DNA from 2 places in the Peribacillus sp. R9-11 genome. Region 2 is predicted to be linked to the other one. Evidence: riboswitches for the same ligand, from Rfam matches in the RefSeq annotation. Region 2 holds a riboswitch; the other holds the start of a gene.

What was found. Region 2 has a riboswitch for preQ1 ahead of RE409_RS21580 (VUT family protein). Riboswitches for the same ligand answer to the same signal wherever they lie in the genome.
Positions count from the first base shown of each region.
Region 1: linked by a shared signal. The riboswitch ahead of RE409_RS02275 (QueT transporter family protein) and the one ahead of RE409_RS21580 (VUT family protein) in region 2 are both predicted to bind preQ1.

Region 1 covers NZ_CP133763.1:454,282-470,967, reverse strand. The annotation lists gene RE409_RS02305 (sensor histidine kinase) at 1-244, shown strand, start outside; gene RE409_RS02300 (sigma-54-dependent transcriptional regulator) at 249-1,679, shown strand; gene adhP (alcohol dehydrogenase AdhP) at 1,757-2,770, opposite strand; gene RE409_RS02290 (DUF3892 domain-containing protein) at 3,049-3,345, shown strand; gene RE409_RS02285 (hypothetical protein) at 3,530-4,342, opposite strand; gene RE409_RS02280 (YbaK/EbsC family protein) at 4,606-5,127, opposite strand; PreQ1 riboswitch class I at 5,295-5,339, shown strand; gene RE409_RS02275 (QueT transporter family protein) at 5,346-5,831, shown strand; gene RE409_RS02270 (TVP38/TMEM64 family protein) at 5,953-6,609, shown strand; gene RE409_RS02265 (PAS domain-containing sensor histidine kinase) at 6,725-8,350, shown strand; gene RE409_RS02260 (cadherin-like beta sandwich domain-containing protein) at 8,440-9,891, opposite strand; gene RE409_RS02255 (VOC family protein) at 9,949-10,818, opposite strand; gene RE409_RS02250 (copper resistance protein CopC) at 10,994-12,625, shown strand; gene RE409_RS02245 (YcnI family copper-binding membrane protein) at 12,644-13,306, shown strand; gene RE409_RS02240 (S8 family peptidase) at 13,350-14,348, opposite strand; gene RE409_RS02235 (SEC-C metal-binding domain-containing protein) at 14,689-15,195, opposite strand; gene RE409_RS02230 (nitroreductase family protein) at 15,403-15,972, opposite strand; gene RE409_RS02225 (toxic anion resistance protein) at 15,984-16,686, opposite strand, start outside.
Region 2 covers NZ_CP133763.1:4,424,362-4,441,047, forward strand. The annotation lists gene RE409_RS21495 (rhodanese-like domain-containing protein) at 309-620, opposite strand; gene RE409_RS21500 (hypothetical protein) at 707-913, opposite strand; gene RE409_RS21505 (NADH:flavin oxidoreductase/NADH oxidase) at 1,219-2,247, opposite strand; gene RE409_RS21510 (MarR family winged helix-turn-helix transcriptional regulator) at 2,441-2,884, shown strand; gene RE409_RS21515 (aldo/keto reductase) at 3,050-3,892, opposite strand; gene RE409_RS21520 (MFS transporter) at 4,048-5,277, opposite strand; gene RE409_RS21525 (winged helix-turn-helix transcriptional regulator) at 5,457-5,819, shown strand; gene RE409_RS21530 (hypothetical protein) at 6,148-6,447, shown strand; gene RE409_RS21535 (CAP domain-containing protein) at 6,495-7,643, shown strand; gene RE409_RS21540 (TetR/AcrR family transcriptional regulator) at 7,866-8,462, shown strand; gene RE409_RS21545 (anti-repressor SinI family protein) at 8,520-8,690, shown strand; gene RE409_RS21550 (DUF421 domain-containing protein) at 8,866-9,570, shown strand; gene RE409_RS21555 (alpha/beta hydrolase) at 9,749-10,489, opposite strand; gene RE409_RS21560 (PadR family transcriptional regulator) at 10,778-11,119, shown strand; gene RE409_RS21565 (permease prefix domain 1-containing protein) at 11,119-11,982, shown strand; gene RE409_RS21570 (TolB-like translocation protein) at 11,995-13,026, shown strand; gene RE409_RS21575 (hypothetical protein) at 13,559-13,714, opposite strand; gene RE409_RS21580 (VUT family protein) at 13,737-14,279, opposite strand; PreQ1 riboswitch class I at 14,331-14,373, opposite strand; gene RE409_RS21585 (TetR/AcrR family transcriptional regulator) at 14,635-15,204, shown strand; gene RE409_RS21590 (DUF4260 domain-containing protein) at 15,256-15,603, shown strand; gene queE (7-carboxy-7-deazaguanine synthase QueE) at 15,685-16,413, opposite strand; gene queD (6-carboxytetrahydropterin synthase QueD) at 16,406-16,686, opposite strand, start outside.

The DNA of each region.
Region 1 (16,686 bases), 1.7 Mb from region 2:
AGAAGAATTCATGGTGGTGAAGGTTGCTGATAACGGGGCCGGGATTGAAGCAGAGCGGCTGCCGCTCATTTTTCATCCTTTTCATACGACTAAGGACCGTGAAAAAGGTACAGGCCTAGGATTATCTGTGAGCCTTGGCATTGCGAAAGACCATGGAGGCAAAATTGACGTAATAAGCGCACCTGGAAAAGGAAGTGTATTTTTCCTGAGGCTTCCCTTGCAGCCAGAAGATGAAAGGAGATGATGAGATGATTAATTTACTTGTGGTAGACGATGAAAAAGAAGTTGGTACCTTTTTATCCCGCCTTTTTTCGATGAAAGGATATCACGTACAGGTCGTGAACAGTGGAAAGGAATTTCACCAAATAGATTTTAATCAGCAGCGCTTTGATGCCGCGATGATAGACCTAAAGCTTCCAGATTGTGATGGCCTTTCTCTCCTGCAGCATCTGAAACAAAAACAACCGCTTTGCAAGGCACTGATTATGACCGGATACAGCACAGTCAAGACCGCTGTCGAGGCAATGAAACTTGGAGCGAGTGATTATATGGAAAAACCCTTTGTGGATATTGAAGTATTGGAAAAGCAACTTGACAACCTATTGAATGAAAACGACGATTTGAATCAACATTTTATCCATAACCTTGCCAAAGAGTCGGGTCTCATTGTAGGAGAAAGTTTATTAATGAAGGAACTGATTGAAATGGCTTTCAAAGTGGCTCAAAAATCCGTCAATGTCTTGATCGAGGGAGAAACAGGGAGTGGCAAAGAAGTACTTTCCCGTTTCATTCACTCAGCAAGCCCACGAAGCCACGAGCCCTTTATTGGTATTAATTGTGGAGCAATCTCGGAATCCCTTCTCGAAAGCGAATTATTTGGGCATGAAAAAGGGGCCTTCACCGGAGCAACCCAACAACGAAAAGGTTTCTTTGAAATTGCAGGGAATGGCACCCTTTTCCTCGATGAAATTGCCGACGCGAGTCCGGCCATACAAGTCAAATTGCTTCGAGTTTTGGAAACAAGGGAATTTATGCGTGTCGGAAGTAGCGGGACATTAAGAACAAATGCCCGCTTAGTAGCCGCCTCCAATGAAAGTCTGCAGCAGGCAGTTGAAAAAAACAAATTCCGGGAAGACCTATTTTATCGACTGAACGTCGTCACTCTTGATATCCCCGCCTTGCGTAACAGAAAAGAAGATATTCCCCTCCTTGTCCGACATTTGGTTGAAAGAACTGGCCAGGCAGATATCTCCTTTTCCAATGAAGCTATTGAAAAATTACAGCAATACGACTGGCCCGGTAATATACGCGAATTATCTAATGTAATCATGCGAACTCTCACTCTTGCTGACCATAAACAGGAAATCTCGGCAAATGATCTCCTTCTATCTACCAACCAGGTTATTCCAATAAAAAAAGACCCGCCGAATGCGAATCAGTCGACTGAAAATCATCTCGAAGAATGGCGTAAACAGCTGGTTGCCGACTTTAATGAGAAAGATGAACTAATGCTCGAGGAAATCCTTAAGGAAATCAAACAACTCGAATCTACAATTGGCAAAGAACTCGTCATGCAGGCACTTCAAAAAACCTATGGAAACCGAAATGAAGCGGCCAAGCGTTTGCAGATCTCCATGAGAAAATTGCGATATATATTAAATGAGAAGAATCAGACATAATCTAATTATAGAATTCTTATAAGCTACCTAGAACAAACGAGGGTGCCCGATTTTAGGACTCCCTCGTTTGTTTATTTCTATTCTAAAGTTAATACGATTCTTCCGTTGATTTCGCCCTTTTCCATCATTTGAAACACGTCGTTGATTTCATCAAGCGTTCTCGTTTCAATATTCGTCCTTACTTTGCCATCAGCCGCAAATTGAACAGCTTCTTGTAGATCTTTTCTTGTACCAACGATTGACCCTTTTACAGTCACCCCATTTAGTACCGTATCAAAAATTGGAATTGGAAGTTCGTCATTCGGCAATCCGACAACGACCAATGTTCCACCCCTTTTAACTGAACTGTAAGCCTGTTCGAAAGCTTTTTTCGTAACCGCTACAGAAATGGCCGCTTGTACTCCACCAACTTTTTCCTTAATGGCTTGTACAGGATCGCTCTTAAGACCATTAACCGTGAAATCTGCTCCTAATTCTGTAGCCAGATCAAGCTTATCATCTTGAATATCAACGGCAATGACATTAAAGCCCATAGCTTTCGCGTATTGAAGAGCAACATGACCCAATCCACCAATTCCATAGATTGCTACCCAATCTCCAGGTTTAGCTTCTGACACTTTAAGCGCTTTATAAGTCGTTACACCAGCACAGAAAATCGGTGAAACTTCCGCAAAGTCAAGACCTTCAGGAACCTTGACCACATATTTTGCTGGCGCTTTGCAATATTCCGCATAACCGCCATCCACAGAATATCCTGCATTCAATTGATCCAGGCAAAGCGTTTCCCGTCCAGTCAGACAGTATTCACAATCGCCACATGCCGAATAAAGCCATGGAATCCCAACGCGGTCACCAACCTTTAATGTAGTAACGCCTTCTGCCACCTTCTCAATAATGCCTACTCCCTCATGTCCAGGAATAAGCGGCAGCTTCGGTTTTACCGGCCAATCACCATGTACCGCATGTAAATCGGTATGACACACGCCACATGCTTTAATTTTCACTAATATCTCACCATATTCTAATTCAGGGATTGGTACATCTTTAATCTCAAGCTCTTGATTAAATTCATTGACGACCGCCGCCTTCATTGTCTTAACGTCTTGTATTTTTTTTGCATCCGCAGTACTTGCCCCTTGTTTTACATTCATGATTCATATTCCTCCCTTTTTTAAGTGGATATTTCTCACTTCCACTTATTTATGATGCAAGTGCCATGCCAGAAGAATAAAGCCCGGACAACAGTCTTTTCATAAAAAAATGCCGAAAAGTCGGCCCATTTTGACAAAAATGCGGCTCAATCTGGACGAAACCTGGTTTGTATATTGCTGACCAAATAGCTCACCCTATAAATAGGAGGTGTCCAAGCATGGACCAATTTGAAAAAGCATATGAATCCTACAAACAGCAGGGAACCCCACAAGTAAACCAACATGATACAACTGGAAAAGAAGAAATTATCGCAGTACGAAAAAATGAAGATGACAATATTATTGCCATCAAAACAAATTCTGGGCGGGAGCTTGACTATCCCACCGCTCTTTCGGAAGCTAAGGCAGGCAACCTCGCCAATGTTGATGTCTTCCATAAATATGGCCGTGACATATTGCGGAGTGAGCCCGATGGGGTAAAGGAAAATAACCTGGATGAACTACCGGAGTTCTAACTATTTGAAGAAGCTGCCTCACGTATGGGCAGTTTTTTCTGTCAGGGGGTTAAACAAAAAGGAACCAGCATAGTAGCTGGTTCTCCTTAATTCCAGTTCGTCTTGAGAATGCTTTACAGCTCTGCTTTAAAAATTGCAGAGTTATTTGAAGTATGGTCTACCTAAAACGTCTCTCACCATCATTTTATTTTTCATACCGATAGGATTCAGAGATTTCGAGCAGTTGGCCACAGGATTCCACCACTTCGATGATTTCTATCCAGGACATGTCCAACCCAAGTTCATTAGCATGAGAAATCTTATCCCGTAATTTTCGAATGGCATTCGCATCTTTCTTTCCTTTACTTTTAGAAGGAATTTGGAAGAAGAACCTCAATTCCTGATCTTTATGAATGATATCGAATTTATCACTGATTTGCAGACACTCTATTAAATTGATATCCTCATTTTTATCGATTCTCCTCCTATATAATTCGGTAGCCTTTTCTAAACGATCTCCGCTGATCATTGGATACCAACTGTCATCCCCGAATTTATCCATGATGATATCGCTCATCCTCATTTCCAAAAGGGTAATATATCCAAAAATCAGCATTCTGATTGGAGGCTTTTGAAGGTCAGCGTGGGTAATCAACTTTTTAATTGAATTATTCTCTAACACGAACACCCTCGTTTTATTCTTAAAAATATGAAGAAGTTGAATCAAAGGGGTTGAGTCCGAAACCAATTCTCTTGGTGTAAAACATTTCAAATACTCCGCAATCTTACCTTCACCAAGTTCTTGCCTTTCGATATATCCGATAATTTCCCCTTGATCCTCTACCGCCAATATATCGAAATTCTTTTTTTCCAATTCTTTTTGTATCCCCAGTGCTAAATCGTTTTTATGGCAAAACTCAAGTTCCTGGGCAATGCTCTTAACCGTGATATTTTCTTCATAAAGAGTTTTAAGACTGAGGTAACTGCTATTGTTTTTTTTATAGCTTTCATTGAACATCTTTTACCCTCCACTTACGAACTTTCTGAACGATTTGCCTATGCGCCATGTTGAACAAACCTCCCCTAATTAGACCGTTAATTTACATCTGCGGTCAACTTTTCAGAAGAAAATGGGAGCAAACCTATTCGGAACAAGTTAAAAGCTTATAACTAAAAACCCAGTAATAAAAAGGGAACAGGTAATGTCTCTCGTTATCAACAAATAAAGTCCACCCAAGTGGACTCATTTCCATTCTATGTGGTTCTTTTTGGTACGATAAATCAAAATCCATCAACTGCCTTACCTACTGCTGCTTCCTCATTCTGCTCTTCTTCCCATGCCTTACAAACATCAACCCAATCCTTTGCTCCTGAATATTCAAATAATTCAGCAAGTTTAAGTTCTATTGCAGAGTTCGCACTTCCGCATGCTGGGAATAAAGACTCAAAGCGCTTCATCGACACATCAAGGAAAACATCTAGGTCATTTGCCAACCCAAACGGGCAGACTCCTCCAATGGCATGACCAGTCTGCTCAAGCACATCCTCAGCTGACAGCATTCGTGCCTTGAAACCGAACGTCTGACGAAATTTCTTATTATCCACTTTTGCGTCCCCTGCGGCAACAACCAAAATCGCATGCTCACCTTCCCCCTTAAAGGAAAGAGTCTTAGCAATTCGCGCTGGAATAACACCGATGGTTTCTGCTGCTTCAATCACCGTAGCACTCGATGTTTCGAACTCCATTACATCGCCTTCCCGATTCCATTTTTTAAAATGGCTCTTGACACTCTCGATCGACATATTATATCCACTCCTTTGAAGTACATGTAAAAATAATATCATCCTTTATTGCAATAAATCAAAATCATTGAGACATCCACAGCTTGAAACCTTATTATTTTGAAACCATTCTTTACAAATTGACGAAACAAGCTTACATGGGATACTATTAATCATTGGGCAAACGCCTAACCGTGGTTCGTAACCATCCCACGATAAAAAACTAGGGAGAGATTAAAATGAATGTTCGTACACTTGTGATAAACGGGTTATTGGCTGCCTTGTATGTGGCGGTCTCATTGGTGTTTAAACCAATAGCTTTTGAGATGTTTCAATTTCGTGTACCGGAAATGTTGAATCATCTGATTGTATTCAATAAAAAATATATCTACGGCATAGTGGGCGGCGTTTTCATATCGAATCTGCTCTTTTCGCCGATGGTGCCGTATGATTTGATTTTTGGGGTAGGGCAATCCGTGCTCGCCTTATTGCTTGTCATTTTTGTATCTCGGTTCATAAAAAGCATTAAAGGACGAATGATCGCCACGATTATCTTTTTCACATTCACAATGTTTTTAATTGCAATTGAACTGAACCTTGCCTTTGGCTTACCTTTCTGGTTTAGCTGGATGACCACGGCTGTCGGTGAGTGCGTTGTCCTCTTGATTGGTGCGCCAATCATTTATGGAATGAACAAAAGAATTCAGTTTGAAAAGTGGCTATAAAGGAATCTTTGCGTCGTTAGCCCACTATAATGGAAAAGAGCTGTCTGCTTCATGCGGGAGCTCTTTTTTTCACCATTGAACCTGAAGATGATAAACTATTAGAATGAATGGTGGTGACCTTTTGAAAAAAATACTGACCTTAATCGGTCTACTGGTAATAGTAATATTTATCGTTTCCAATGCAGAATTGTTCACCATGGTTTGGAAAAGTGATTTGGATTCAGTTATAACCATATTGACAGAAAACCTTTTGCTTACTTTTGTTGTGACATTTGTGTTGATGATTGTCCAAAATTCTTTTACCATTATACCCTTAATTTTACTCCTAACCATCAATGTCGCGATATTTGGATTCATATATGGGTACCTATGGAGTTGGGTTACAAGTGTCGTTGCATCAGGATTCATTTTTTATGCAGCCAGGAACTGGTTTCAGGCACCTCTCTTAAAGAAAATGGGCCCAAAATGGAAAGAATCCGTTGTAGAGCATGGCTTTATGTACGTGTTTACCGGAAGGATATTCCCACTCATACCAACAAGTTTAATTAACTTGGCAGCAGGAGTCAGTTCTGTAACCTTCAAGGATTTTTTATTAGCGACCGCACTCGGCAATCTTATATACTTTTTCTTTCTATCCTTAATCCCTTATGGTCTCCTATCTGTGGAAATGAACCAATATACACTAGCTGTACTCGCCTTCCTCTTCTTACTATTTTTCCTTATCTATAAACGCTTTAAGAAGAAAAAGAAAGTAACCTTCTTCAGGAAAAACAGGTGACTGTTAGGGTTCCTGTTTTTTTATTTATGATTCTGCATATATTTTTCTTTGATAGTTTGTTAAAATGTGTATGTATTTTTAACCTTTGAAATGTCGTAAATCAGGGAGAATCTCCATGTCCAAACGCTCCATTTTAGTACTATATATCCTATTTGGGATTCTTACGCTAGTCGTGTTCGACTACTTTTTAACTACTAATATTGAAAACAAAGAGGTCTTTATTCAACTCCAAAGAGCAGAAGGAATTGTTTTTCTTTTATCAATAGGCTTGATTTTATTTCTTTATTTGGCTAAAAGAGAAAAATTCAAGCAATTAAAAGAAGAGGAACAGCGTCGTCGCACGCTCATTAATTCAATGGTAGACTTCGTTAACTTCAAGGATGGAGATGGCCGATGGCTTGAATCCAACACCTTTGGTCTGCAATTATTTCAATTGGAACATGTAGACTATAAGGGGAAAAAAGACAGTGAGCTCGCAGAATACTCCGAATTTTATAAAGAGTCGTTAATCTACTGTGAAATTTCAGATGAAGAAACGTGGATAAAAAAGGAGATTACGCGGTGTGAGGAAATCATCCCGCTACCCAACGGCAATCATAAGACCTTTGATACCATCAAAGTTCCTTTGTTCTTTGAAGATGGTTCCCGAAAAGGATTAGTGGTCATTGGCAGGGATATTTCTGAAAGAGTTGTCGCAGAAAATCAATTATTTGAGAGTGAACAGCGCTATAAATCATTGTTCGAACACAACCCTTATCCGATGCTGATGCTTGATTTAACCGGAATAATTACCACCGTCAATCCAAGGTTTGAAACAGTTACAGGCTTTCATCAAGAAGAAATCCAAGGTGCCTCTTTTATTGAGTTAAACTTTTCCGCAGAAGATGAAGAACTGATTCGTACATCCTGTCAATACGTCGTCGAAAACCAAAAGGGGATAAAAAAAGGAAAAGATATAGAGTTTCTCACGAAATACGGGGAGTCTCTTTTACTTTCATGTACATTTGTCCCGATGCTTATTGGAAATGAATTAGTCGGAATTATTACCTATGCTAAAGATGTAACTCAAATCCGAGAAACGGAAGCACGCTTAAGAAGAACCGAAAAGTTGTCAATAGTCGGTGAACTTGCTGCCAGTGTAGCACACGAAGTACGTAACCCATTAACTTCTTTAAAAGGATTCGTCCAGTTACTTAAAAAGAGCGACCACCCCTTTGAACAATACTACACTATTATGCTCAGTGAATTAGACCGAATCAATCTGATTGTAAGCGAATTACTTGTTCTTGCAAAACCTCAGGAACTCCCATTCAGTAAACACCAAATTATTGGACTGATGGATGAAGTCAAAACCTTGCTTAAACCAGAGGCAGACTCATATTCTACAAAAATATCGATAGATGTAAAAAATGAAATCCCGCTTCTTTCATGTGAGGCAAATCAGCTCAAACAAGTTTTTATAAACATGATTAAGAACTCTATGGAGGCCTCCGCCGATCACATTTGGATTGATTTTGAGCAAATAGACAATACCCTTTCCATAACCATCAGGGATAATGGAAGTGGAATCGAAAAAAATCGTTTGAAACATCTAGGAGAACCTTTTTATTCATCTAAAGAAAGAGGAACGGGTCTAGGATTGACCGTTAGCTGCCGAATTATTGAGGCGCACAGAGGAAAGGTTCGTTTTAACAGCGAGCTAAATCATGGAACCGAAGTCAAAATTGTTTTACCAATATAAATTTCAGGACAAGCCTATTAAATCTTGTCCTTTTTTTGTAGTCTAAAAAAAGACCCCTTCAAATTTTTTGAAACAGTCCCTTGGTAATATTAAAAAAGAGAGAGAACGAATTTCTTTATTTTCCCCAAAAATGAGATGGATTCTGTTGATTGATTATCCATCGGCATCATCTGGCTACCTCTGTTATTGGATTTAAGGTTTTCCGATTTACTAGATGTACTCATTTGTTTTGCTCCAACTACTGCCTCTTTTTCAGTTTTGGCATCATCTACAGTTTCTTCCTCATCCATGTCTACATCGATATCTTTATCGAAAACAAGGACGTAGGTACGTCGTGCTCCATCTTTTGAGACTGTAACTGAAATTGCAGTCTTAGCTTTATTCTTAATCGTTACGGTTTTACTGCTTTCACCGTCATATTTTAACGTAGCTCCACTTGCGCTAGCTATAGCTTCAATTTGGACTGAGGTAATATCCTTATCGACTTCGATATGATATGTATGCTCATCAGAATCAAAAGATTTGTTCCACGTTCCTTTTGATACTGTCAAAGTGTTCAACACTGGTGTGGTATTGCCTTCCTCACCTACGGACCCAGCTGAAATTGCCTTTTTAACAGAATCCGATAAGGGTTTTTGTGTGGAAATGCTTGCAATCTGCTGTGCTTTAGGTGCTTGGCTACTTAGCACTTGACCTTTGGATAAATCCGAAGGAGTTGATGATGGTTTGTCACCGTTATCGGAGGAAGGTTGAGTTTTACTTGTTCCCGTTGAAGATTCCTTTTTAGCTTCATCTCCTTTAGAGGTATCCTTATCTTCGGTTCTCTTTGCTTTAGCTGCAGCCCTTGTAATCGTAAGCGTGTATGTTTTTTTATCTCCATTTTCTGCTGCAACGACAATCTTCACCGTTGTCTTACCAACTGGAAGGTTCACCTTTACTCCTTTACTCGTTGCATCTATTCCATTTACGTTTACCCTTGCAGTACTGTCACTCACTGTTGGAGCCACCGTAATGGTATTGACTTTATTCGCCAAAGAAACCTTATAAGCTGTTACAGACGCATCAAATGTTAAAGAACCTTTTGATAATCCAATCGCAGTTAAAAGGTTGTCATCGCTTTCCGATTTATCAACCTGGATGGTATAGGTAGTCGTTTCATTTATCCCATCACTGACCGTGATCGTGAACGTATTCTTACCAGTTTGAAGAGAAAAATCCTCAGCCTTCCCATTTGTCAGTTGTATACCATTCACTGATACGGTAGCAGTCTCACTGGAACTCTCAGCAAGTAAGCTGATTTTTTCAACATTCTTCCCTACTGTTGCACTATACTCTAAAACATCGGCAGAAAACTGTTGATTCAATGTTATACCATCTATTTCGAGCTTAGATAGAGTATTTACCGTTTGGGCCTCTCCCTGTGTGACCGCTGTATCCTCCGTAGCCTCTGCTGTAGGCATATAAGTGAACGTTCCCATTCCCACAAGAGAACCGACCAAGATCACCTTCACACCTTTTTCTTTAAACCTTTTCTTTAACAACGCCTATCCCCCCTATTATTCCTGCAAATGTGGTAGGGTCAGGTTAACAAAGAAACCTTAATTATTTCTTAATGTGGGAACGACTAAATGGATGACATTTCCTGACGGATCCTTTGTTACAACAGCTTCTTTCTCCTGGTTTATAAATGATCCTAATTGCTGTAATCGCTCTACTGTGTTTTTTCGTGCCTCTTCACTTGGTAAAATAAGCGTGAACGATTTCAGTCCTACACTTGTTGCCTCCGGTGCAGGAGCCCCGACTCCATTCCATGTATTAAGGCCAATGTGATGATGGTAGTTGCCTGTAGAGACAAATAGGGCTTGCCCTCCATATCGTACAACAATTTCAAAGCCTAGTCCTTTTGTATAAAACTCTTCGGTAGCACCAATGTCTGCTACGTGTAAATGAATGTGGCCCATTACGGTTTCACTTGGCAGACCTGCCCAAGGTGATTCATCATTTTCTGCTAATAGTCCTTCTGCATCAAGGGCCTCCGTACCCATTTCGACTTGCCCATTCTGCCACTTCCAGGTTTCTTCCGGCCTATCACAATAAATTTCAATTCCATTTCCGTCAGGATCCCCTAAATAAATGGCCTCACTTACATAGTGATCCGAAGCTCCTTGCAGCGGATATCGACATTGAATCAAGTGCAGTAATATCTTAGCCAAATCAGCTCTGCATGGTACTAAAAGCGCAAAATGATATAAACCAGTCGTCCTCAATTGCTTCGGTGTTACACCATCTGGTTGTTCCAAAATCAGTAGTGGCGTCTTCCCATCTGCTGTTAACACTGCTTTATCAGCAGATTGCTCAAGTACTTCGAATCCAATAATCTCCTTATAAAATTTTAAACTACGCGATAAATCCTCTATAATGATATGTACATAGCCGACATAGGTGTTGGGATAACTTTGAAATTTCATTTTCTGTCCTCTTTTCATTTTAGTTACGTTAAGTGGTAAATTTATTATAGGTATTTTATCTCTTTCTAGTATTTCTTAATTTCCTTATATAAGTATTTTTTTTTTCACTGTTTTTTCACATTTTTATTTTATACTGAGCTTGCATAATCTTATGAAAGGGTGATGACGCACCAATATGAAGAATTATTTATGGCTGGTTATCAGCCTATTCAGTTTGCTTTTATATCCAGTAACGGCTTCTGGTCACGCTTCTGTTATAAGTTCTAATCCTAGTCCAAATGAAGCAATGGATACTCTTCCTGAAAAGATCAGCATTCAATTCAGTGAGAATATACAACCAGCTTTCCATTCACTTGAGGTATTCAGCCAAGATGGGGACAAAATACAAATTCAAGACAGTACAATCTCGGAACAAAGTGAAAAAATACTGGAAGCTAAGTGGAAAGGCACTCTCGATGAAGGAATTTACAACATAAAATGGAGAGTGGTTTCGAGTGATGGCCACCCCATTGAAGGGACAATCCCCTTTCAATTCGGAGATTCAGCGGGCCTATCAGACCAAGAAAATCCCGAAATGAATGCAGGTTTTCCGAATTCCATCAACGTTTTCCTGCAAAGTCTTCAATACATATCTTTTGCAGCCCTTACCGGAATCCTTTTTTTCCAATTATCGTTAATGAAGGATTCTCGCCTTTTTGAAGCCAGCAGAAGAGCCCGTCTATACCTTTGGCTTTCATATGCAGGTTTAGCATTTTCCATCTTCTTCAGTCTGCCTTTAAAGGTGACGATTGACGCTGGCGTAGGTTGGACTGATGCATTTAATGTGAGTTATATAAAAGAAGTATTGAATGCTACAAACTTTGGAGCCATCTGGATCGTTGAAATTCTAATATTGCTCTTTCTATTTTTAGTGATTTATTTCATGCTAGAGAACTCCCTGAATAAATCACTACCCTATCTTTCTTTCATCATAATAGTCAGCTTGATGGTTTGTAAGGCTTCAATTGGACATACGGCAGCTGTTCCTAATCAGGTTCTGGCCGTTTTGATGGATTTCCTCCATTTATTGTCCATGGCTTTATGGTTGGGCGGCCTTATGGCCTTATTGGTGATATTGCCTGGGCTTGCTGATCGGCAGACAGAAGATAAGAAAATATTTTACTGGTCAATCATTCAAAGGTTTTCCAGATGGGCATTTCTGTTTGTAATCATACTGATCGTTAGCGGGATATATAGCAGCTTACAGCATGTACCGACTATCCATTCATTGTTAAAAACAACATATGGACAATTGTTACTTGCGAAAGTTGGTCTCATGTTAGTCATGATCGTTTTAGGAGCATTTCATTTTTTCAGGGGGAAAAAGAAAGAAAAAAAACTTGGTTATAGTGTGGGAATAGAGTTTGGTGTAGGAATCGTCGTTCTCCTTGTAGCCGCTCTATTAACAAATGTCCAAACGGCCATGTCTTCTCCAGGACCAATTGAGAAAACTTTGATGACTGCAGAAAATAATGAGGTTACGTTAATGGTAACTCCCAATGAAGTCGGTGAAAACAGAATCCAAGTAAACATATCCAATGATGAAGGCATGCCTTATACCGAAGTTGAACAGCTTACAATCATAATGGAGCCTGTAGATACCGGCGGAGGAGAAATAAAACTTCAACTTCAGGGAGAAAATACAGGTACGTTTACATCCAAGTCGATTCTAACCATGTCAGGAAAGTGGAAGATTCAGGTCCATGGATTAACTGAAAGTCTAGATTCAATTGATGCCGATTTTACAATATTAGTAGGAAATTCATAACAGAAGGGATTTATTTAAATGAAAAACATTTCAAAGCTTCTTATCTCTACATTTGCTGCACTATTCATTTTTTCTGGTTCAGCGAATGCACACGTTACTGTTAAGCCTAGTTCATCTGCACCTGAGGCTTGGGAAACCTATACACTTAAAGTACCCGTTGAAAAAGAAACTGCCACCACCAAGGTGACTTTAAAGATACCGGAAGGCATTACTTTTGAAAGCTACCAGCCTGTACCAGGGTGGAAAGTAACAACTGAAGGTAACAAAGAAGGTCATGTAAAAACGGTAACATGGGAAGCGACCGATGAAGGAATTGCCGCTGGACAATTCCAGCAATTTTTATTCGTTGCCCAAAACCCTAAAGAAGAAACAAATGTAGCTTGGGATGCCTTTCAATATTATGAAGATGGTGAAATTGTTGAATGGAGTGGAGATGAAAGCTCCAATCTACCGCATTCTGTAACTGAGATTTCGGTAGCTTCCAAAGCTAATACAGGATCTGAGGGCCATAGCCATGCAGAAAAAAGTGATCACGCAGCTTCAAATTCAGCCGACAGTTCAAAGGATTCTGCAAAAACAGAAGATGATAGCAATGAAACACTGATCATTACTCTTGCAGGGATATCTTTGATTCTCTCTATTGTAGCCCTTTTAGCAGCCATTAGGAAAAGTAAAAAATAATCTTTTAGGTGTCCCAAAATTTCTTGGGACACCTTTTTTATTTTTAATATTCCATGACCACCGTTTTACTTGGTAACTGAAGATTTTCTGATTCTATGGTAATCTTAATGGATTTTTCAACTCTTTGTTCCGCTATTGTTAAGTTTAGTAGCCCATTCCCCTGGGCTCTTTTGCTTATTCCCAGATCTTCTGTACTTTTCACTAACTGTGCATATAATTCCGCTTCAGTTAGCTTACGGCCAAATTCCTTTTCAGCAATCACTTTCAAAAGAGCTGCCGCACCGCTTACATGAGGCGTTGCCATAGACGTTCCGCTCAGCCTAGCATATCTATTTCCTGGATACGTAGAGAGAATATCAACTCCTGGCGCTACCAGGTCAATTTCATCATTTGTATTTGAAAAATCCGCCAAATTTCTGCTTAAATCCACGGCTCCGACTTCCACTACCTCGGGATATGCCCCTGGGTAATCCAATTCATCCGTTTCATCACGCCCATCCCCACTATTTCCAGCTGCACATACAACAAGGATATCTTTCTGAAGCGCTCTTTGAATAAGCTTATGTTCCGCCTCATCTGGAGGACCACCGAGGGAAAGTGAAATAACTGAAACCTTTTCTTCATTAGGCCCCTGCCAATTAATCGCATACTCTAAAGCTCCATTAATCCAATTTATATCGCCTTGTCCTTTTCCATTTAAGGCTTTCAACGCTAAAATACTTGCTTTCGGAGCCACTCCAACTACTCCAACTTTATTAAGGGCAGCCAAAACCGTACCGCTGACATGTGTTCCATGCCCGTTATCATCTTGATAATCCCCGGTATTGGTAAAATCCTTTCCACCAATAATTCTTTCTTTGAGGTCTGGATGCTCTTTATCAATGCCTGTATCGATGACAGCAACGACCACGCCTTCACCATAATTGCTCTTTTCCCAAATTGCCGGGGCTTTCACAAGCTCTACACCCTCAGGAATTTTTTCTTTAACCGTGTCCATTACTTCAAGAACTTTGTAAGGTATTAATCTTTTTTCTTTTGTCATTTGATTACCCCTTCCTTCGTTCAATAAGTTAAACTGCCATCAGTGGGGGATCTTCTATCCCGTCTGGTTGCCGTCTACCGTTGAAAGAGATGAGATCAAAAAACTCTTCTCTCTTATATATACCAGATTTTTGAAAATAAAAAAGGAGTATTCGGAAAATTCCGTCTAAATTACTACTTTTTATTTCTTCTTCTTGTCACTATCTGGTACCCTTATTATAGAACAAACGTTCCTGTAATACTATAGTATTTTTTTTATTTATGAAATCATTCTATTTTTCCATGTTAGATTTCAAAAAAAAGAAGCGACTCCGAATCGAGTCAGCCTCCCTTAAATGAACTTAAGCTGCACCGCAGCATTTTTTGTATTTTTTCCCGCTGCCACATAGACATGGCTCATTTCTTCCGATGACTGGTTCTGTATGAACATGAGGCATTTTAGCCGCTTTTGCACTCTCCATGATAATTTGTGAGCCTTTTTCCTTCATTTGCTGATAGCGCTTCTTAAACAGTTCCATTACGTCTTTACTGTACTTTAACGTGTCTTCAGCAATATCCATCGCCTTTTGCTTGGAAATATTATAATCCTCTAGGACGAATTGATTATCTCGGAATGAAACCCGAACTCCAAAATGCTGTCCGGCCTGACTGGTGGTCTTGCGCTCCTCCACGAATTCAAGGTACACTTCCTGGCAATCACAGGTCTGATGCATGCAATAATAATCATATATCCAATACGTTTTATCTTCATACTTACTCTTTAAAGCAATTCCATCCTCAACGCCAAAAACATCCAAATATTTAATCGCTTTTCCATCTAGAATCTCAAATGGATCAATCGTTCTCATCTATAGACACATCCTAATTCATCAAAATTTATTCACCCTATGTATTGTACAACCTAAAACCTCAATCGTCACTTGAAACGAAGCATAAGAAAGCCAAAATCCTATATGGTAAAAACCTATTAAAGAAATCTTATCGAACAAAAAAACAGCTGCCGCAGTGTGTTTATACTGATGCAACTGCTCCTATATTTACTTCCCATTAATTTTTCATTCGATCCAAGTAGTCAATTCATCAATCGGTGTTTTTTTAGCCGGTTTTGGCTCCATATCGGGATAACCCAAGTAAATGAATGCTAGTATTTCTCCTTTTGAGGATAAGTTGAAAAATTCCCGAACCTTCGTATTATAGGTGATTTTGCCAGTTCTCCATACTGCCCCAAGACCTAGAGAATGTGCGGCAAGAAGCATATTCTGAACGGCACTGTTCACTGCTGCATATTCTTCGGATACTAAAACATTATTCTTATCACTAGGTTCAATACCTACTGCAATAATGACCGGAGCTCTTAGTGGATTCTTTTTTTGTCTTTCCATCTTACTTATTAAACTCTCCGGGGTATCATCTGCATTTTCAATTCTTGTTATCTCTTCAAAGACCTGCCCTAGTTTATTTCTTCCTTCTCCTGTTAGTACAAAAAAACGCCAAGGCTCTGTTCGATGATGATTAGGTGCATACGTTCCAGCTTCAATTATTTGTTCAATCAATTCTTTTGGTACCGGATCTTGTTTAACAACCCCAATACTTCTTCTCGTTTTTATAGCTTCAATAGTTTCCATGTAATCTCTCCTTATCCCTTTATCTCTAAAAGTTTCTGCTTTAGTTCATTCTCCATCGCAGCCAGTTCCTGTTCAGCATGTCGACGTTTATGCCTGCCTTCTTCTTGAATTCGCATTGTTTCTTCAAGCGTGGAAATTAAATTAGCTTGGGTGTTCTTTAATGTTTCAATGTCGACAAGCCCTCGCTCATTTTCCTTAGCCGTTTCAATGGTATTTATTTTCAGCATTTCCGAGTTTTTTAATAGCAAATCATTTGTCGTTTTGGAAACCTGCTTTTGTGCCTCCACAGCATGACGCTGCCTGATCAAGGTCAATGCAATTGCAACCTGATTTTTCCAAAGTGGAATGGCCGTCATTATTGAAGATTGGATTTTCTCGACAAGCGCCTGATTTGTGTTTTGTATCAGCCTAATTTGCGGGGCGCTTTGAATGGTGATTTCACGACTCAATTTCAAATCATACAGCCTTTTATCTAATCTTTCAGCAAATTGGCGCATATCATTGACTTCTTGAAACTTCATTTGATCATTGCTTAATTCCGCAGATTTCTTTAGCTCTGGAATTGTTTTCTCATGAATTTCTTCAAGTTTAATTTCCCCCGCTGCAATGTAGACATTTAACGCTTGAAAATATTCCTTATTCGTTTCATAAAGCTTTTCAAGGATTACGATATCCGATAGCAGGATATTCTTGCTCCGATCGAGTTTTACACTG
Region 2 (16,686 bases):
TATCTCGGAACCACTACGCTATTTTTATGAAAAAGCATGGGTTTAAGAGTATCTGCGTTAAGGATTTTCCGGAGAATTCCCTAGTTATAACCTTGATAAAAGGTTATATAGATATAGGATTGACTAAAGACAAAAGAGCCCTTTCATGGTGAAAGGGCTCCTGCGTCATGCTTTTAAATATGCACGTCTTTCCGCATATTCCCGGCATTGTGAACAAACAGTAATCTTTTTTCTTTCTTTATCGTAATAAAACGTTACGTTCTTAGATTTCCGCTTACAAAAGTAACAAGTTTTTTTGAAAAAACCCATTACTTAACGATAACTTCGCCGTCCCATTCAAGCATTCCGCCAACCATGTTTGCCACTTTATAGCCTTGTTCCTGAAGATAATGGCACACATTTTCACTGCGGCGTCCTGAACGGCAGATAAAAATATATTCTTTTTCTTTATCAAAATAGTCAAGGTTGGCTGGGATATCATTCATACGAATATGTTTAGCGCCCTCAATCATGCCTTCTTGCACTTCTTCGTCTTCACGTACATCAACAAGCTCCATAGCTTCGCCTGCCTCAAGCTTAGCTTCCACTTCTTCTGTTGTAACGATTTTGATTTCTTCCATACTTAGCACCTCAAATTATTGTTTAATTTTTCTTATTTATTATAACAAATATTCCAGCCAAACATTACTTTATGGATTATGGATATTTAAGGTTCACATACAACCGACCAGCTAATTGAAAATGCATTTTCACTTTTTTCTACCATAGGCATTCCATTATGATCAAAACATTTATTACTGGCATCCATTATACCCCGATGACTATAATAAGAATTAATAAAAAGCATGCACATTATCATTAGAAATGTTAAAAAACATGCTAATCCTAGAAATTGTTTTTTATTTTCCCCCACGTTACTCCTCCTTCCATTAACTAAAGTTCTTTCACGAAGTACATGTGTAATAGTATGGTATATACCCTCGGAAGTTCAGCCTTATTTGTAATATGTTTCCACATTTATACTACATGAAAAAAGTCCAGTCCTCCATCCATTTAGATGGTGAGGAACTGAACCCCTATTTTTAAAAACACTCATCTTTTTATTATGTCTATAACCATTCTGATAAAAGCGCACCTAACAAGGCAGCTAATTTAAAAAATAAAACGCCAGCGAATATCATTTTCGCTAGCGTTTTATTTTGAACTAATAAATCATTCTTAATGTCTGAAACCTCGCTCATATTGTTTAGGAATCTCAACTTGTTTATTCAAAGTTTTTGATGCTTCTAGAGACCAGTAAGGGTTGCGCAACATCCCTCTTCCTACGGCCACCAAATCTGCTTCTTCATTTCCAATGATTGAGTTTGCAAGAATTGGATCATCTAATCTACCTACAGCAATCACTGGAATATCCAAAGCTTTTTTAATTTCCCTAGCCAATGGCGTTTGATAGCTAGCATGCGTGCCCGGTCTTCCGTCTGCTCCAATCGGGCCTTCTCCGCCAGAGCTGACATGGAACATATCCACACCGGCTTCTTTAAAGACTTTGGAAAACTCAATACTTTCTTCCAGACCGTATCCGCCTTCCACGTATTCTTTTGCAGAAATACGCATAATTAAAGGCATATCAGCTGGCATTTCGCTTTTCACTGCTTTAATTACTTCTACTCCAAATTTAGTTAAGTCTTTTCCGTATTCATCTTCACGTTTATTCGTAAGTGGCGAGGTGAATTGGTGAATTAAATATCCGTGTGCCCCATGCAATTCAATAACGTCAAAGCCTGCTTGAACGGCTCTTCTAACTGAGTTACGGAATTTATCGACCATTTCCCTAACTTCTTCTGTCTCCAAAGCTCTTGGTGTCTTAAACGTTTCGTCAAACGCGATGGCTGATGGCGCTACCGGCGTTTCTGCATCCTGCGCTTTACGCCCTGCATGAGCAATTTGGATACCGATTTTTGCACCGTATTGATGAACTTCTTTAACAATTTTGGCGAAAGCTTCAACTTGATCGTCAGACCACAATCCAAGATCACCATTCGAAATACGTCCGTCCGGCTCTACATCGGTCATTTCCACTATAATTAATCCAGCTCCGCCAACTGCTCTGCTTACATAATGATGAAGATGCCAATTTGTAGGGATACCATCCTCAGCTTCGACAGAGTATTGGCACATTGGTGGCATAACAACCCTATTTTTAAGTTCAAGCTCTTTTATACGATAAGGTGAAAATAAATGAGTCATATTTTTTATATCTCCCTTACAGATTATTTTTTAATGCATGCACATGCATTTATATCATCTTGATAACTTTGTGTCAATTAATCAGATTCTCTTGAACACCTAATTCTGATGTTGTAAACGTTATCCTCTGTTGGTACATTTATTTTTATTTATGTTATATTTAAAATAAGTAAGCAGAGGTAGGCGAAAATAATTGTCCAGTGAACAAAACCTTATAAATACATGGCTATCCTTTACACGTATTCATGCCGAGCTCTCAAATGAGCTAGATCGAATATTGCAAGCAAGACACCAAACGACTTTAAATGAGTTTTATGTTCTATTATTTTTATCGAAAACTCCGGAAAAAAAACTGAGGCTATTAGAATTGCAGCAGTTAGTAGGCTTAAGCCAAAGTGCGATGTCCAGACTTTCTGTAAGAATGGAAAATAAAAGTTGTGGTGTCATTCAAAGGCTTGGATATGAAGATGATCGCCGTGGTGTATGTGCAACCATAACAGACCGGGGAGAGCTACGACTTCAAGAAATACTAACAACGGTTAATGAAACACTTGAAAAATCATTAAAGACCAGTGATATCGACACTGCACTGAAATTCTTTATTAATGTAAAGAGCAGTCTTCAGGAGAATGAATGACTCATCTGGATAACGCTGTATAGGTTACATTAAATTTTGCGCCCCATTCATCAGAATGCGGGCTTATTTCCTATGTCCGACTTCCTAAATAAGGTTATGGGAAGAAGTAATAACAGATATTGAAAATGAGATAGACGCACACTCTCGTCTATCTCCCTACATTAATTAAAAGTCGAAATTGTCAGGATCTGGACCAACCCGATGATTCTGATTCAAGTCGCTGATTCGGTTCATATCTTCTTCAGTCAATTCGAAATCAAATACTGATGAGTTTTCTACTATACGGTGTTCTTTTGTTGATTTTGGAATCGTTACAATCCCATTTTGTAAATCCCAACGTAAAATGACTTGTGCAACAGATTTGCCATACTTAGTCGCAATTTCTTGTAATACCTCATTATCCAGTAATTCACCTTGCATTAATGGAGACCAAGCTTCTAGTTGAATGCCTTGTTCCTTACAAAATGCTTGTACTTCTTTTTGAGTCAAGCGTGGATGACATTCGACTTGATTGACCATAGGCTTCACTTCTGCGTCCTTTATTACGTCTTTAAGATGATGAATCTGGAAATTACTTACTCCGATTGCTTTAACTTTTCCTTCTTTATAAAGAGTCTCTAATGCTTTCCAAGCTTCTTTATATTTTCCTTCGACAGGCCAATGTATAAGATATAAATCTAAATACTCTAAGCCAAGTTTCTTTAAGCTTGTTTCGTATGCTGCGATTGTGGATTCGTATCCTAAATCAGCATTCCAAACTTTTGAAGTTACAAATAAATCCTCTCTTGAGATTCCAGCTTCTTTTAGCCCCTCACGGATTCCTTGCCCAACTCCTTCTTCATTTTCGTAAATTGCTGCCGTATCAATGCTGCGATAGCCATGTTTAATCGCCACTTTGACCGCATTTACTAATTCAGGACCTTCTTCTACCTTAAATACGCCCAAGCCGAACCAAGGCATTTTAACACCGTTGTGCAACGTTGTTGTATCTTGTAAATTTTTCACCATAATCAATCTACCTCCAAAATTTCTATTAATTGAAATCATATAATGCCCTAAAGGATCATTACATCCCTTCAAGGAATCTTCCGCATTCACTGAAGGGATGCAATGATCCCTTGACATATTATTTGACCGTGGAAATTATTAATAAGTTTCTTACCCTAACACGCTTCACCTTTCTTACTATTCCCTTCTTTCATTCCTTCCCGCTTTCTATCTTTACTTTCGAGAGATCGACTCCAACCTGTTAATATTACGGCTACAAACACCATCACTCCACCTATCCAAGCTGTATGGATGAGCCCGATAGAATCCGTAATGATTCCACCTAAGTAGGCACCAATAGCAATTCCTGCATTAAATGCAGCAATATTGATAGCAGACGCCACGTCAACTGCACTCGGGACAAAACGCTCAGCTAACGTCACAACATAGACTTGAAGTCCTGGCACATTCATGAAGGCAAATAACCCCATTAAAATAATAGTAATTAATCCAGCTACCTTAAACGGAGCCGTGAAAGATAAAATCACAAGTACAATAGCCTGTATAAGAAACATATAGAATAGGGCATTAATAGGATTGCGATTAGCTAGCTTTCCGCCAATTGTGTTCCCTATAGCAATGGCCACTCCATATACTAGCAAAATTACGGCAACTGTTCCTTCTTTAAATCCTGTCACCTGCTGTAGCAAGGGAGATAAATAAGTAAAGACAACGAATGTACCTCCATATCCTAATGCTGTAATAATGAATACAAGCAATAAGCGGCCATTTGTTACTAATTTGATTTGATCACGGAACGTGGTGCGAGTAGCTTTTTGTAAATCAGACGGAACAAGGATGCTGTTCCCAAGGAAAGCAATTATGCCGATTGCCACAATAATAATAAAAGCAAATCTCCAACCAAAATGTTGCCCTATAAAAGTTCCAAAAGGAACACCTGTCACAGTCGCTACCGTTAGCCCTGTAAACATAATGGCAATCGCACTCGCTCTGCGATTTTCAGGTACTAAATCTGCTGCAATCGTAGCACCTATTGACATGAAAACACCATGAGCTAAGGCAGAGATGACACGGGCTGTCAGTAATACCCCGATGCCAGTAGCACTAGCCGCAAGTGTATTTCCAGCAATAAACACTATCATAATCCAGAGTAATAAAGATTTGCGAGACATATTAGATGTTAGAGACGTCAGAATAGGTGCTCCGAACATTACACCTAAAGCATATAAGGAAACTGTTAATCCGGCAGTTGTCACTGTAATGTGTAGATCTTTTGAAATTAGTGGTAACAGTCCCACACTAATAAACTCTGTTGTTCCAATTGCAAAGGCACTGATTGCTAAAGCCAGTAATGCCAACGTACTTCTTTTTTTATCTATAATCATATTATCTTCTCCTTTTAATTGATTTGTTCTATCATGAAATTGCTTATAGCAATAAAATGTACAGTGATAATCTGTCGACAAATGTTATTATGATTTATAATAGAAATAAAAAACAGTACGTACTTTAAAGTGTTATAGGCACCTTTAAGTGCCTATAAAGTAAGGAGAGTTAAAAAATTATGCAGAAAAAGAAGTACAATATTTCAGTCGAAGCTACACTGGAGGTACTAGGTGGAAAATGGAAATGTGTGATTCTTTGCCATCTAACACATGGTAAAAAACGTACAAGCGAATTAAAACGTCTTATGCCAAACATTACGCAAAAAATGTTGACCCAACAATTACGTGAGTTAGAAAAAGACGGAGTGATCAATCGGATCGTTTACAACCAAGTTCCGCCCAAAGTTGAATATGAACTTAGTGAATATGGACAGAGTTTAGAAAGTATTTTAACCGCGCTATGTACGTGGGGAGAAAATCATATAACCAAAGTATATGGGGATAAGTTTGCCGTTCTTGAGGAAAGTATATTAAATGATTAAAGTAATTCACTTAAATTAAAATTAAGAATCTAAAAACACCAAAAACGAAATCCACTATAGAGGGATTTCGTTTTTGGTTAGGGAAAAATGAGTGCCAAGTAAATGAGTCACCTCTTGATCAAATAAATAAAGCCACCCTAGATTGAATCAGCATATTCCATATTCCCATATCGAATCAATCAAACTTTGCAACACACTGGATTGCCATTTTTCCATGGTCATGAGATTGCATAACATGCTTTTATTAGTTCTTTTTCTTTTGGTATAATAGCATGATCGTATTAAAACCAAATCAATTAAAAGTCATAAATAAACTTATGGAGGAAATATGAGGGTCATTTTAGAGTTGATACGTATTTTATTAATATTAGGATTAGGCGGAGCGATTATTTCCACCGTACTAATCGCCATATATACAAGCATAGGCGTTAACATGGATCAGTATGGCTGGCTAGGTTCTATTGCGATACTTTTTTTATTATTTGTTTGGTATAGAAACAAGTTGCAGTTCAGTGGATGGTACACTGGAAATGGGAGAGAAAAGCTGCCCAAAAAGGTCTCACTGTCACTGATCCTGTGTTCACTCTTATTGTTAGTTTCACCACCCCTTTTAAGCTTATCTATTTAACCAACAATAAACAGGAGAATAGTTCCTGAATTTCAAATAGAGCAGGAGTGAACGATTTGCGGAAACTGTTTAATATTGTTGTTCTCTTACTCCTACTCGGTGGATTTTGGTACGGTTATGGTAATGACATTCAGGAGTCTGGGTTTAAGGCCGGGGTTAGATCCTTTGCATCCGATGTTCGCTCCCTTATAAACGGACCAGAGGTTTCGACTGCCCTGGACAAGCTGAATACCGGAGTCAACTACCTGATAGGCGAGCTAACAGAAACGTTGGATAACGCTTCTAAAGAAGAACAACCTGAAACGGAACAAGTGAAAAAACCAACATTGGAAGCTCCCGCTGAGGCCTCCTTTTCAGTCCGTAATATCGAAATTGGCGACACTAAGGCTGCTGTTGAAAAACTGGCTGGTGTAGCAAAGCGGCAAACCCGGAATGAATATGGCGTAGACTGGTTCGCTTATCACGAAAATTATCAAAATTTCTTCATGGTTGCCTACGATACTGACGATAAAGTTGTTGGATTATATACGAACCAAGATTTAATCTCCTCAAAACAAGGAATTAAACGCGGCACGCCTAAAGAAGCAGTGACTGAAAAATTAGGAGATCCTGTAACAAAACTCCTTAAAGGAAACGTCTATTACCAGATTCGAAGCGATGGCGAATACGATATGTTTGAAATGGATAAGAGCTATGTGACTATCTTCTATGACAAACATGAGAAAAATACAGTTGCATCAATCCAAATTATCGACGCAAAATTGGAAAAACAAAAGAGTGCCTATTTTGCAGAAGCCAGTCCGGAGTTAAAGAACGGCTTTGAATATCAACTATTTGACCTGACTAATGCATCAAGGGTTAACCATGATCTCTCGGTCCTTTCTTGGGATAAACAAGTGAAAGTGACCGCTCAGGATCACAGTGCCGATATGGCAGTGAATCATTACTTCAACCATAATAACCTTGAAGGAGAATCCCCCTTTGACCGAATGGAAGATGACAAAATCACTTTTCGAATGGCTGGGGAAAACCTCGCAGCCGGTCAGAACAGCAGTATCTTTGCTCATGAAGGGTTAATGAACTCCATCGGACACAGGGAAAATAAATTACAAAAAGATTTTGAATCTCTCGGAGTCGGCGTCGCCTTTGAAGATAATGCAAAACCGTATTATACAGAAAATTATTTAACGAAGTAATATCAAAAAGCCGTTTCTGGAGAAATCCCGCACGGCCTTTTTTGATTCTATCCTCCTGATTTTAAAAGAATCTCAACACCGTCCTAGAGTTATCTTCTTTACATTATAGTTGCTTTTTATTTTTATAATATTCAGTTTATTTTTCTTGACTGGAACTTTAACACTATAAGATAATACTTAAGAGTAATATAATGACAAATTAAACTTTGGGGTAACGGATTTATGATGAAAAGAGGTAGAAAAAAGGGTGCCAACGGTGAACAGAGTCGAGCTTTACTACTCTTCATCGCGGCAGATGAGTTTGCTCGGAAGGGTTATTTTGAAACAAAAGTTAGTACAATCGTTCATAGAGCAAATTTAAGTCAGCCTACTTTTTATCTGTATTTTGAAAGTAAAGAGGCCATTTTTAAGGAGTTAGTTAAGAAATTCCGATATGAATTATTTAATCTTACTATACAGAGCCGGCTTGAAACTGGGCTTGATTTAAACGCTATTCCCCTCAAAATCACCCAAGGATTAGCCGCGATATTTCGTTTCTTTGCTGAAAATCAAAGTTTAACTCGAATTGGTTTTTTTCTCTCTCAAGAGGCTGAAGAAATAAAGAAGCAGTTAGCTGCACAAATAAAAGAAAACCTGATTTATGAACAACAAAATGGCTATTTCCATCCAGATGCTAACATGTTGATTATAGCTGAAAGCTTGGTCGGAATTATTGAACGTTTAACCATAACTCAAATTTTTGAAGAAAACATTCAGCCTGAAATATTAGCGAATGAAATTGTACACCTTTTGTTGGACGGATTGTTAGTTAAGACCTAATAATTCATTTTACTTTTCTAACTATTATTTAAAATATAGTTGATAGGGAGTATTATTATGAATTCTATAAAGCAATCGCAGCAGGAACCGCTCGAAAGAATGTGGATTGCGCTTATCATTGAAGCGAAACAAAGCGGAATAACAAAAGAACAGGTCAGAAAATTTATTAGACAGCATCAAATGAATAATGCTTTCGAAACAGATTTACAGCCGCAAATGGAAGATTAGTTTGTAGGAATAATAATTTCAAAGCGAATAAAAGATGGACTCCATATGGAAGTCCATCTTTTATCTGAAAATCTAATTAATTTGTACTTCATCTATATTATTTTCTTGTGATAATCATTGGTCAAAAGCTCCATACTAAACCTTAAACCCCATTAAAAAAAGGATGTGAGTTTAGATGGACTTTTTTCACGGCCAAGAAGCACTTACTATAATTCAGTGGATCTTAAGGGCCATTGTGTCTTACTTCTTTTTACTATTTGCAGCTAAAATAATGGGGCAACGAGCTATTTCTCAGTTAAGATTACTTGATTTTTTAATAGCATTAATTATTGGAAACATCCTTGCCCATCCTTTATCTGATGAACAGTTAGGTTTAAAGGGACCATTGATAACGACAGCCGTATTAGTACTTTTATATATTTTTTGCGTTTTTTTGAGCCTAAAGTGGGGAAAACTTCGAAGTTTTTTTGAAAACTCTCCTTTTCCCCTTATAGAAAATGGGCAAATTGTTTATAAAAGCTTAGCCAAAGCAAGAATCTCTATCGATTTTTTATTATCTGAATTAAGAAAAGAAAAAATTGAAGATATTCAAAAAGTTGCGCTTGCATTATGGGAACCAGATGGTACAATTTCATTTTTTTTAAACCCTCAATATGAAGCCGTAACCCCTGCCGATTTAGAACTAGTAACAAAAACCTTTTCTTTTCCTAGAACGATTATTAAAGAGGGAAAAATTGATTTTAGTGAATTAACCCGCATTGGTAAAGACGAAGAATGGCTTAAAAACCGAATAAAAACTGCATACAGTGAGGACGTATATGATATTTTATTAGCAACCATTGATAATAACGATACAGTGAAAATCTTTTTATACAAATAGATTTTGAAGCTAAACCATATAAAGTAAGTCCTCTTAGCTATGCCTCTATTTAATACGATTTACTTTTACTTAAGGAAGAGAGTAGTTTTATACCCTGAATGTTAAAGGCCATCAAATTGGTGGCCTTCTTAGGACAAGATTACCCCTGTTTATACATAGAGAAAACTTCCCTCTGCTTCTACCAAAGTAGTGTATTTAAGAACTTATACACATCCTCATAAACCTGCTCACGTTCTTTGCCTAATGTGATTATATGGCCAGAGTTTTCGTACCATATCAAGTGTTTATGCTGCGTATCGACTTCACTGAAAATCGCTGTAGCACTGTTCGTATAATCGGGATCATCCAAGCGCCCTTGTAGAACAAGAGTTGGTGATGTGATTAAATCTAAATTTTCACCAGTCTCATTTATTATATTCACCACATCTTTCAGTTGAGTCATAGGCTCTTCTTCCAACAGCTTCACTTCGGCAGCAATTTGGTCTGCATCTTTGCCTTCAAACTTCTTATAAGCCTGTGCATAATTGAGCAAGCGGTTTTTTTGTCGATCGATACTTTTTCCTTGCGTCGGAGCACACATTGAAACCACCCCTATCACAGGAAGTTCAATTCCTACTTTTAATGAGAACACTCCTCCTAAAGAAATTCCTACAACAGCAATTTCCTCGTAGCCTTCATCTTTAAGGAATTGATAACCATCCACTACGTCTTTCCACCATTCCTTTGGACCTGTTTTAGCAAGTTCCTCGGCTGATACTCCGTGCCCTCTATAAAGAGGCCCGTGACAGGTATAGTCGCGATCATTCAGGTATTTCCCTAATTTTTTCATATCTCCTGTACTTCCGGTAAACCCGTGAAGTAAAAGAACAGCTCTATTTCCACCTCTGTATGTGAATGACTCAGGTGCTTTCACTTTCATCTATCTAGGACCTTCTTTCTGCTCTTGTTGATAAATAGAATCTAAATGATTTTCAAAAAAAAATCAATTAATACCCCTTGAGTGGGATTTCTTCTATCCTATTCCGTATTTTCATTAAAACAGTTAAATCAAGTATATAGTATCCTTACCACACTCTTTACAACTCATCCGTTCAGAAGCACATTTTACTATGATTGATTTTATTTAGCAATCGTCATTTAACCATTTTTTTTTAAAAAAGTAAAATATACCTTGTAATACGATGTACATCGTATTACACTAAAGCAAATGAAAAAAGAAGGTGATTTTTTGGATAAAGAATTGATGAAGGGAAGTATTGACCTCCTCCTGCTTTCACTTCTTTCACAAAAAGAGCTGTATGGCTATGAAATGACGAAGATTCTAAGGCAAATGAGCGAGGGGCAATACGAAATCAGTGAAGGCACCCTATATCCGGCTCTTAAGCGTTTAGAAAGAAAGGAATTTATAGAAGGGTATTGGAAAGAGTCCGAGTCCGGACGCAGGAAATATTATCGTATCACAGACAGCGGCCAAACCGAGCTTGAACGTAAACGCAGCAGCTTTACCTTCCTTGAAAATTTAGTTCGGAAAAGCGCAGAGGATTTCTGATGAAAACAACATTTGAAAAGTATGTAAAAAAAATAGTCAACCAAACCGATTGTACCAAGGAAGAAAAAGAAGATATGTTTGAAGAACTGCTTCTCCATCTGGAGTTGAGCCGGGATGATTTAATAAAGCAGGGGAAGACCCCAAAAGAAGCCGAGAAAATGGCATTAATCCTTTTTGGCGACGAATGGGAAATCGGCAGTCAAATTCAGCAGGCCATTTTTCCATACCGAAAAGAGCTTATGCTGACTTTATCCATCGTTTCAATTCTTTTTACGTTTTCGGTGTATGCGCTGCAACTATTCCAAGAAGGAGATGCTTACATCGGCTGGCTTCTTTTTTCGATACTGACTAGTGCAACTTTACTCTCACTTACACTTAACCTCCTAGTCTCTATCAACCGGAAAATCATGGTCAACACCGTGTTAGTGACCCATGCCCTTGTCTATATATATGGATGGGGAATTGCGTCCGCCCTTGACTTTACATTATTTCCTTTATTCAGCCTGATTATGGCAGCGATTCTCCTACTATCCCTTTACCTCATTTACAAAACAGCCTTGGTTCTTCCAGGATATAGTGGAAAGAATTTAAAAAAAGTAAAACTTCTGCACATTTCCAATATTACACTCGGCATCTTTATTTTGTCAGTTACCTTATTTTTCTTATATGCTTTTTTAATCTTCTCAAGTGAAGTCCAGCCGTTTATGCTATTATTTTTCATCCCGACTGTCTTATGGATTTCGTTATATATCCTACAGATTAAACTGTTAAAAAAGCATCCTACGGCATCAAATATATGTGCTGTTCTACAGGTATTACTTGTTCTAGCAATTATTTTTACGATGATGATACTCTACCGTTAAGGAGTCCTTCAAATGAAAAAGAAGCACATCTATCTCATTCTGATCACGCTTGCGATTGTGACTGTCTTGTTTGTCATCGCCGGCTTGATCTTTAAAAAAGAAGAAAATGAAAAGCAGCAGGGCTTAACCAATCAATACGACGTATCCACTCAGGGTACAATTGCATACGTCACACACTTTAAGGGAAAACCACAATTAAAACTCTATAATCCAACATTATCCGTTGAAGAAAAAGTCCTTGAATTGAGCAACGATGAACAAATCCTCGACCCGACTTATTCCTACGATGGAAATATGCTTGCCTTTATTGTAGCTAAAAAAAACCAAGAAGAAGATTCAACTAGTTCCATTCAGCTTCTTGATATGAAATCACAGAAAATCAGTGAATTATTCAAAGCAGACTTCCTGATCACAGAACTCGATTTCACAAAAAGCGGCCGCTCTCTCTTTTATATTGGAGCCGGTTCGTTTAAAAACTATTCGCCGATCACGGGTCCCCGCCCTCACGATCTCGATATTTATGAATTTGATATAGAAAAAAAGGAGTCCACCCAGCTGACCTCTTTTAAGAAATATGGTCTTAGTTCCCTAAATGTCACCACAGATGGAAAAGCCGCTTATTATCAAACCGATGATGATGCGGATGCTAAAACGGCTGATGAGATTTTCGAAACGCATCAACGGATTTTCAAAGTGAAATTTGACCAAACAGGTATCGAAACCGTTACAGACTCTAAACGTGATGTCGATATTTTTGATTTCACAATTACCCCGGATGAAAAAACGATGATTTTCCAGTCCATCTCCAACGAGCAATCAGGTAGTACCTATATTTATGAGCTTTATAGCTATGACCTCAAAACCAAGACCGAAAAGCAGCTGACCCATCTTCAAGAATACACAGATCGCCCAGTCATCAGCAGCGATTCAAAAACGGTCTATTTTATGGTAGATAAGAAATTCGGCAAAAGCGATCCACAGTATCACCTATATAAAGTGGGGATTGATGGAGACAACCCGGAAGAAATTTTGTTACCTAATTAATAAAAAGGCTTCCGACACCAATTATTGACGGTGCCGGAAGCTTTTTTTATGGGGTTACTCGTGAATTTGGCTAATTTACTCGTGAGTTTTCACGATTTACTCGTAAGTTTTCACGATTTACTTGTAAGTTTGGCTAATTTACTCGTGAGTTTTCACGATTTACTTGTAAGTTTGGCTAATTTACTCGTGAGTTTCTGTTTTTCTCGTGAATTTTCACGATTTACTCGTGAATTTCTGATTTACTCGTGAATTTTCACGATTTACTCGTGAGTTTGGCTGATTTACTCGTAAGTTTTCACGATTTACTTGTAAGTTTGGCTAATTTACTCGTGAGTTTCTGTTTTTCTCGTGAATTTTCACGATTTACTCGTAAGTTTCTGGTTTACTCGTGAATTTTCACGATTTACTCGTGAATTTGGCTGATTTACTCGTGAATTTTCACGATTTACTCGCGAACCTATAATTCACACAAAAAAAAAGAACCAAATTTGGTCCTTCCTTCTCTACTTATACAGATCGTTTCCTATTTATATTAATGTTTACGTTTATCTTGATTGTCTATTCCCTTATGCTTCCGATAATTGGCGCAGGATAGCTTCATACAGTCTCCTTGGACATCCGGACCATATTTTTCACGAAAAGCTTCCAGGCAATAGCATCTATCTTCTTCCTTTTTGGGTCCATCCATTGAGTGCTTCCCTCCTACTATTTTAACCGGAGATAACGCGCTTCTCCAGTCTTACATTGATTCGGCCCAACAGCGCGGCACCGATTGACTGAATGACTGTTTTAACAATGATTTGGCCAAAAATCGCAGCGGGTACGGCTTCCCATGGCAGAACGTTGGCACCAAGTGGGCTAAGTCCAATCACAACAAATATCACCGAATCGAAAAATCCTCCGACAATCCCGCTGTAAAATACTCTCCAACTCATCGGAAGTTTTAACCGGGTATAAATTTCAGTATCAGCTGTTTCTGCCACCACGAACGATAGTGCGGAAGCAAACACAATTAAAAGGGTATCTCCTAATAAAAATGATACGCACGCTGATAATATTAGTGCCGTGACAATGCACACATACGTCTTCACTCTGCCAAATTTATTCTGAACTAGATCCCGAAAGATGAAGGTTCCCCCGATTAGTAATGTCCCCATCGGAATAATAAACACACCAAGCTGTAATGGTGCAAAAGCTGCTGTAACCACATTCGCGGTGACAATGGACACTAAATACAATATAATTCTTAACATTTCTTACATTCTCCTTATACAAAAAAAACAGCACCCTAAGAAAGAGTACTGTTCTTCTTAGTTTTTTTGAGAGGGTAGCTAGAACCTCTTCCGCATGAGCGGATTATCTTTTTCCTAATTTATCGTAGCTTGAAAACGAATGGAAATCAAGAAGTTTCCACATTACCTATTTCTAAAACGAATTCAGTAAATACTTTATTAATAATTAGACTTATGGCTGATGTTTCGAATTTTGTTACTACATATGTGGATTGGAGTAGCTCCTGTCAAATCATTTTATTCTAATATTTGACAATTGAAAAACAATGCTATATGATGTTATTAACCACTGGTCAATAAATATGGAGGTGATACTATGTCGCCAAGGAAATCAGAAGGAATAGAACTATCTAAGGAAATGGTATTGAATGAAGCCCGGAAACTTTTTGCATCCGTTGGGTATTCAAAAGTTTCAATGCGGCAATTAGCTAAAACATTAGATTGTAGTCATGGCGCCATTTATTATCATTTTAAAAATAAGGCCGAAATATTTTATAGTTTGGTAAAAACGGATTTTTCTCTATTGAATAATAAAATAGATGATATCATCCTAACTGAAAATAATGCTTCTCAAAAAATAGAGAAGATATTACTATGCTTTATAGAGTTTGGGTTAACCCAGCAAAATCATTATGCAATCATGTTTTTATCTAAAGAAAAAGAAATTCAACATTTACTTCAACTTGATTCTAATAAAACATATGAAAAACTAATCAGTTCTCTGACTGACCTTACAGAAAATAAACTAAACCCTGCATCAATATGGTCTATTTTCCTTTCGCTCCACGGCTTTATAACATTTTATATTAATACACAACTTTCATATCAAGATGTAAAAAGCTTAGCTAATTTTCACGTTAAAAATATTATGAAGAGTATTGTATAATTTTTTGCACATACATTGACCAATGGTTAATAAAGATTAGGAGGCTTAAATATGGTGAAAAAATTAATACATTCTGAAGGGCTTATAGTTCTTATAGCGATAATTTATATCTATTCAATAAATGAATTTAGCTGGTTGATTTTCCTTTTATTACTATTAACACCTGACATTTCTATGTTAGCCTATCTAATCAATAATCAAATTGGTGCCAAGGTTTATAACTTGTTTCATACTTATACAATATCAATACTCATCATTTTACTAGCTGTTTCTCTAAACCAGGATACAATTTTAATGGTAGGTTTAATTTGGACGGCTCATATTGGAATGGATCGTTTTTTAGGATATGGCCTTAAATACACAACGGCTTTCAAGGCTACACACATTCAGGAGGTATAATAGTGGTATTTAGTTTATTGTCCGCATAAAAAAAGCAGTGTGATTGATCTTGCGCATCACACTGCTTCTTACTCTCTTCCTTTACACTCCCCGCTTATTTCCCCATATATACGTATGCAGCTGCGGCAGCACTTTCACATTTCTAAGTTCATCATCAGCTATTACTTTATCAATTAGCTTTTCATATTTTTTCAAAAGTCCGCTAATCAGCTGCTGATCATTAGCCGTCCTGCTGTCATCATTGCCAACCTGCAAATAAAAAGGAATATCCGGGTACCGGAAATGTACGTTTTTCGCATACTGATAATCTTCATCATCAAAGATTACAACCTTCAACGAGACATGATTATCGGGATGTCGATTGGCAAGATTAGATATTATTCGATCAAGCACCTCAAAGTCCGTGTTCATCCTAGAACTCGGTGGCTTAGGTGAAATAGTCAGTTCATCAATATCGAGAAACCAATCCTGCCAACGGCTTCCCTGTGTTTCCACGCCGGTTTTCATTCCATTATCTTTTAAAATTGCTATCAAGCCATCTAGATTTTTCAGCAGTGCTGGATTTCCACCTGATATTGTAACGAAGGAAAAGCCCTCACCGCCAATTCGCTTCAGCTCATCCCATATATCTTCGGCAGTCATTTGAACTGTATCTTCCTTACCAGTCCCGTCCCAAGTAAACGCGGAATCACACCAGGCACAAGAATAATCGCATCCTGCCGTCCGAACAAACATGGTCTTTTGTCCGATGACCATGCCCTCCCCTTGTATTGTCGGGCCGAAGATTTCCATAACAGGCAGCTTACTCACTTTCCATCCACTCCCGTCTAGCTTCAGCATAACTCGTCGGCGTTTCATATAGACGAACAAATTCGACTCTAGCACCCTCATAATTCTTGGTTAAAAGGGCTTCGGCCATTTTTTCATAAATCCAGACAACCATATTTTCAGCTGTTGTATTCATGAGCGGCAATGTTTCATTCAAATAACGATGATCAAGGTGTATTTCAATCTCATTTTTCCAAATTTCTTTGATGTCACCAAAATCTATCATCAAACCGCGTGAATCCGTATATCCGCTCA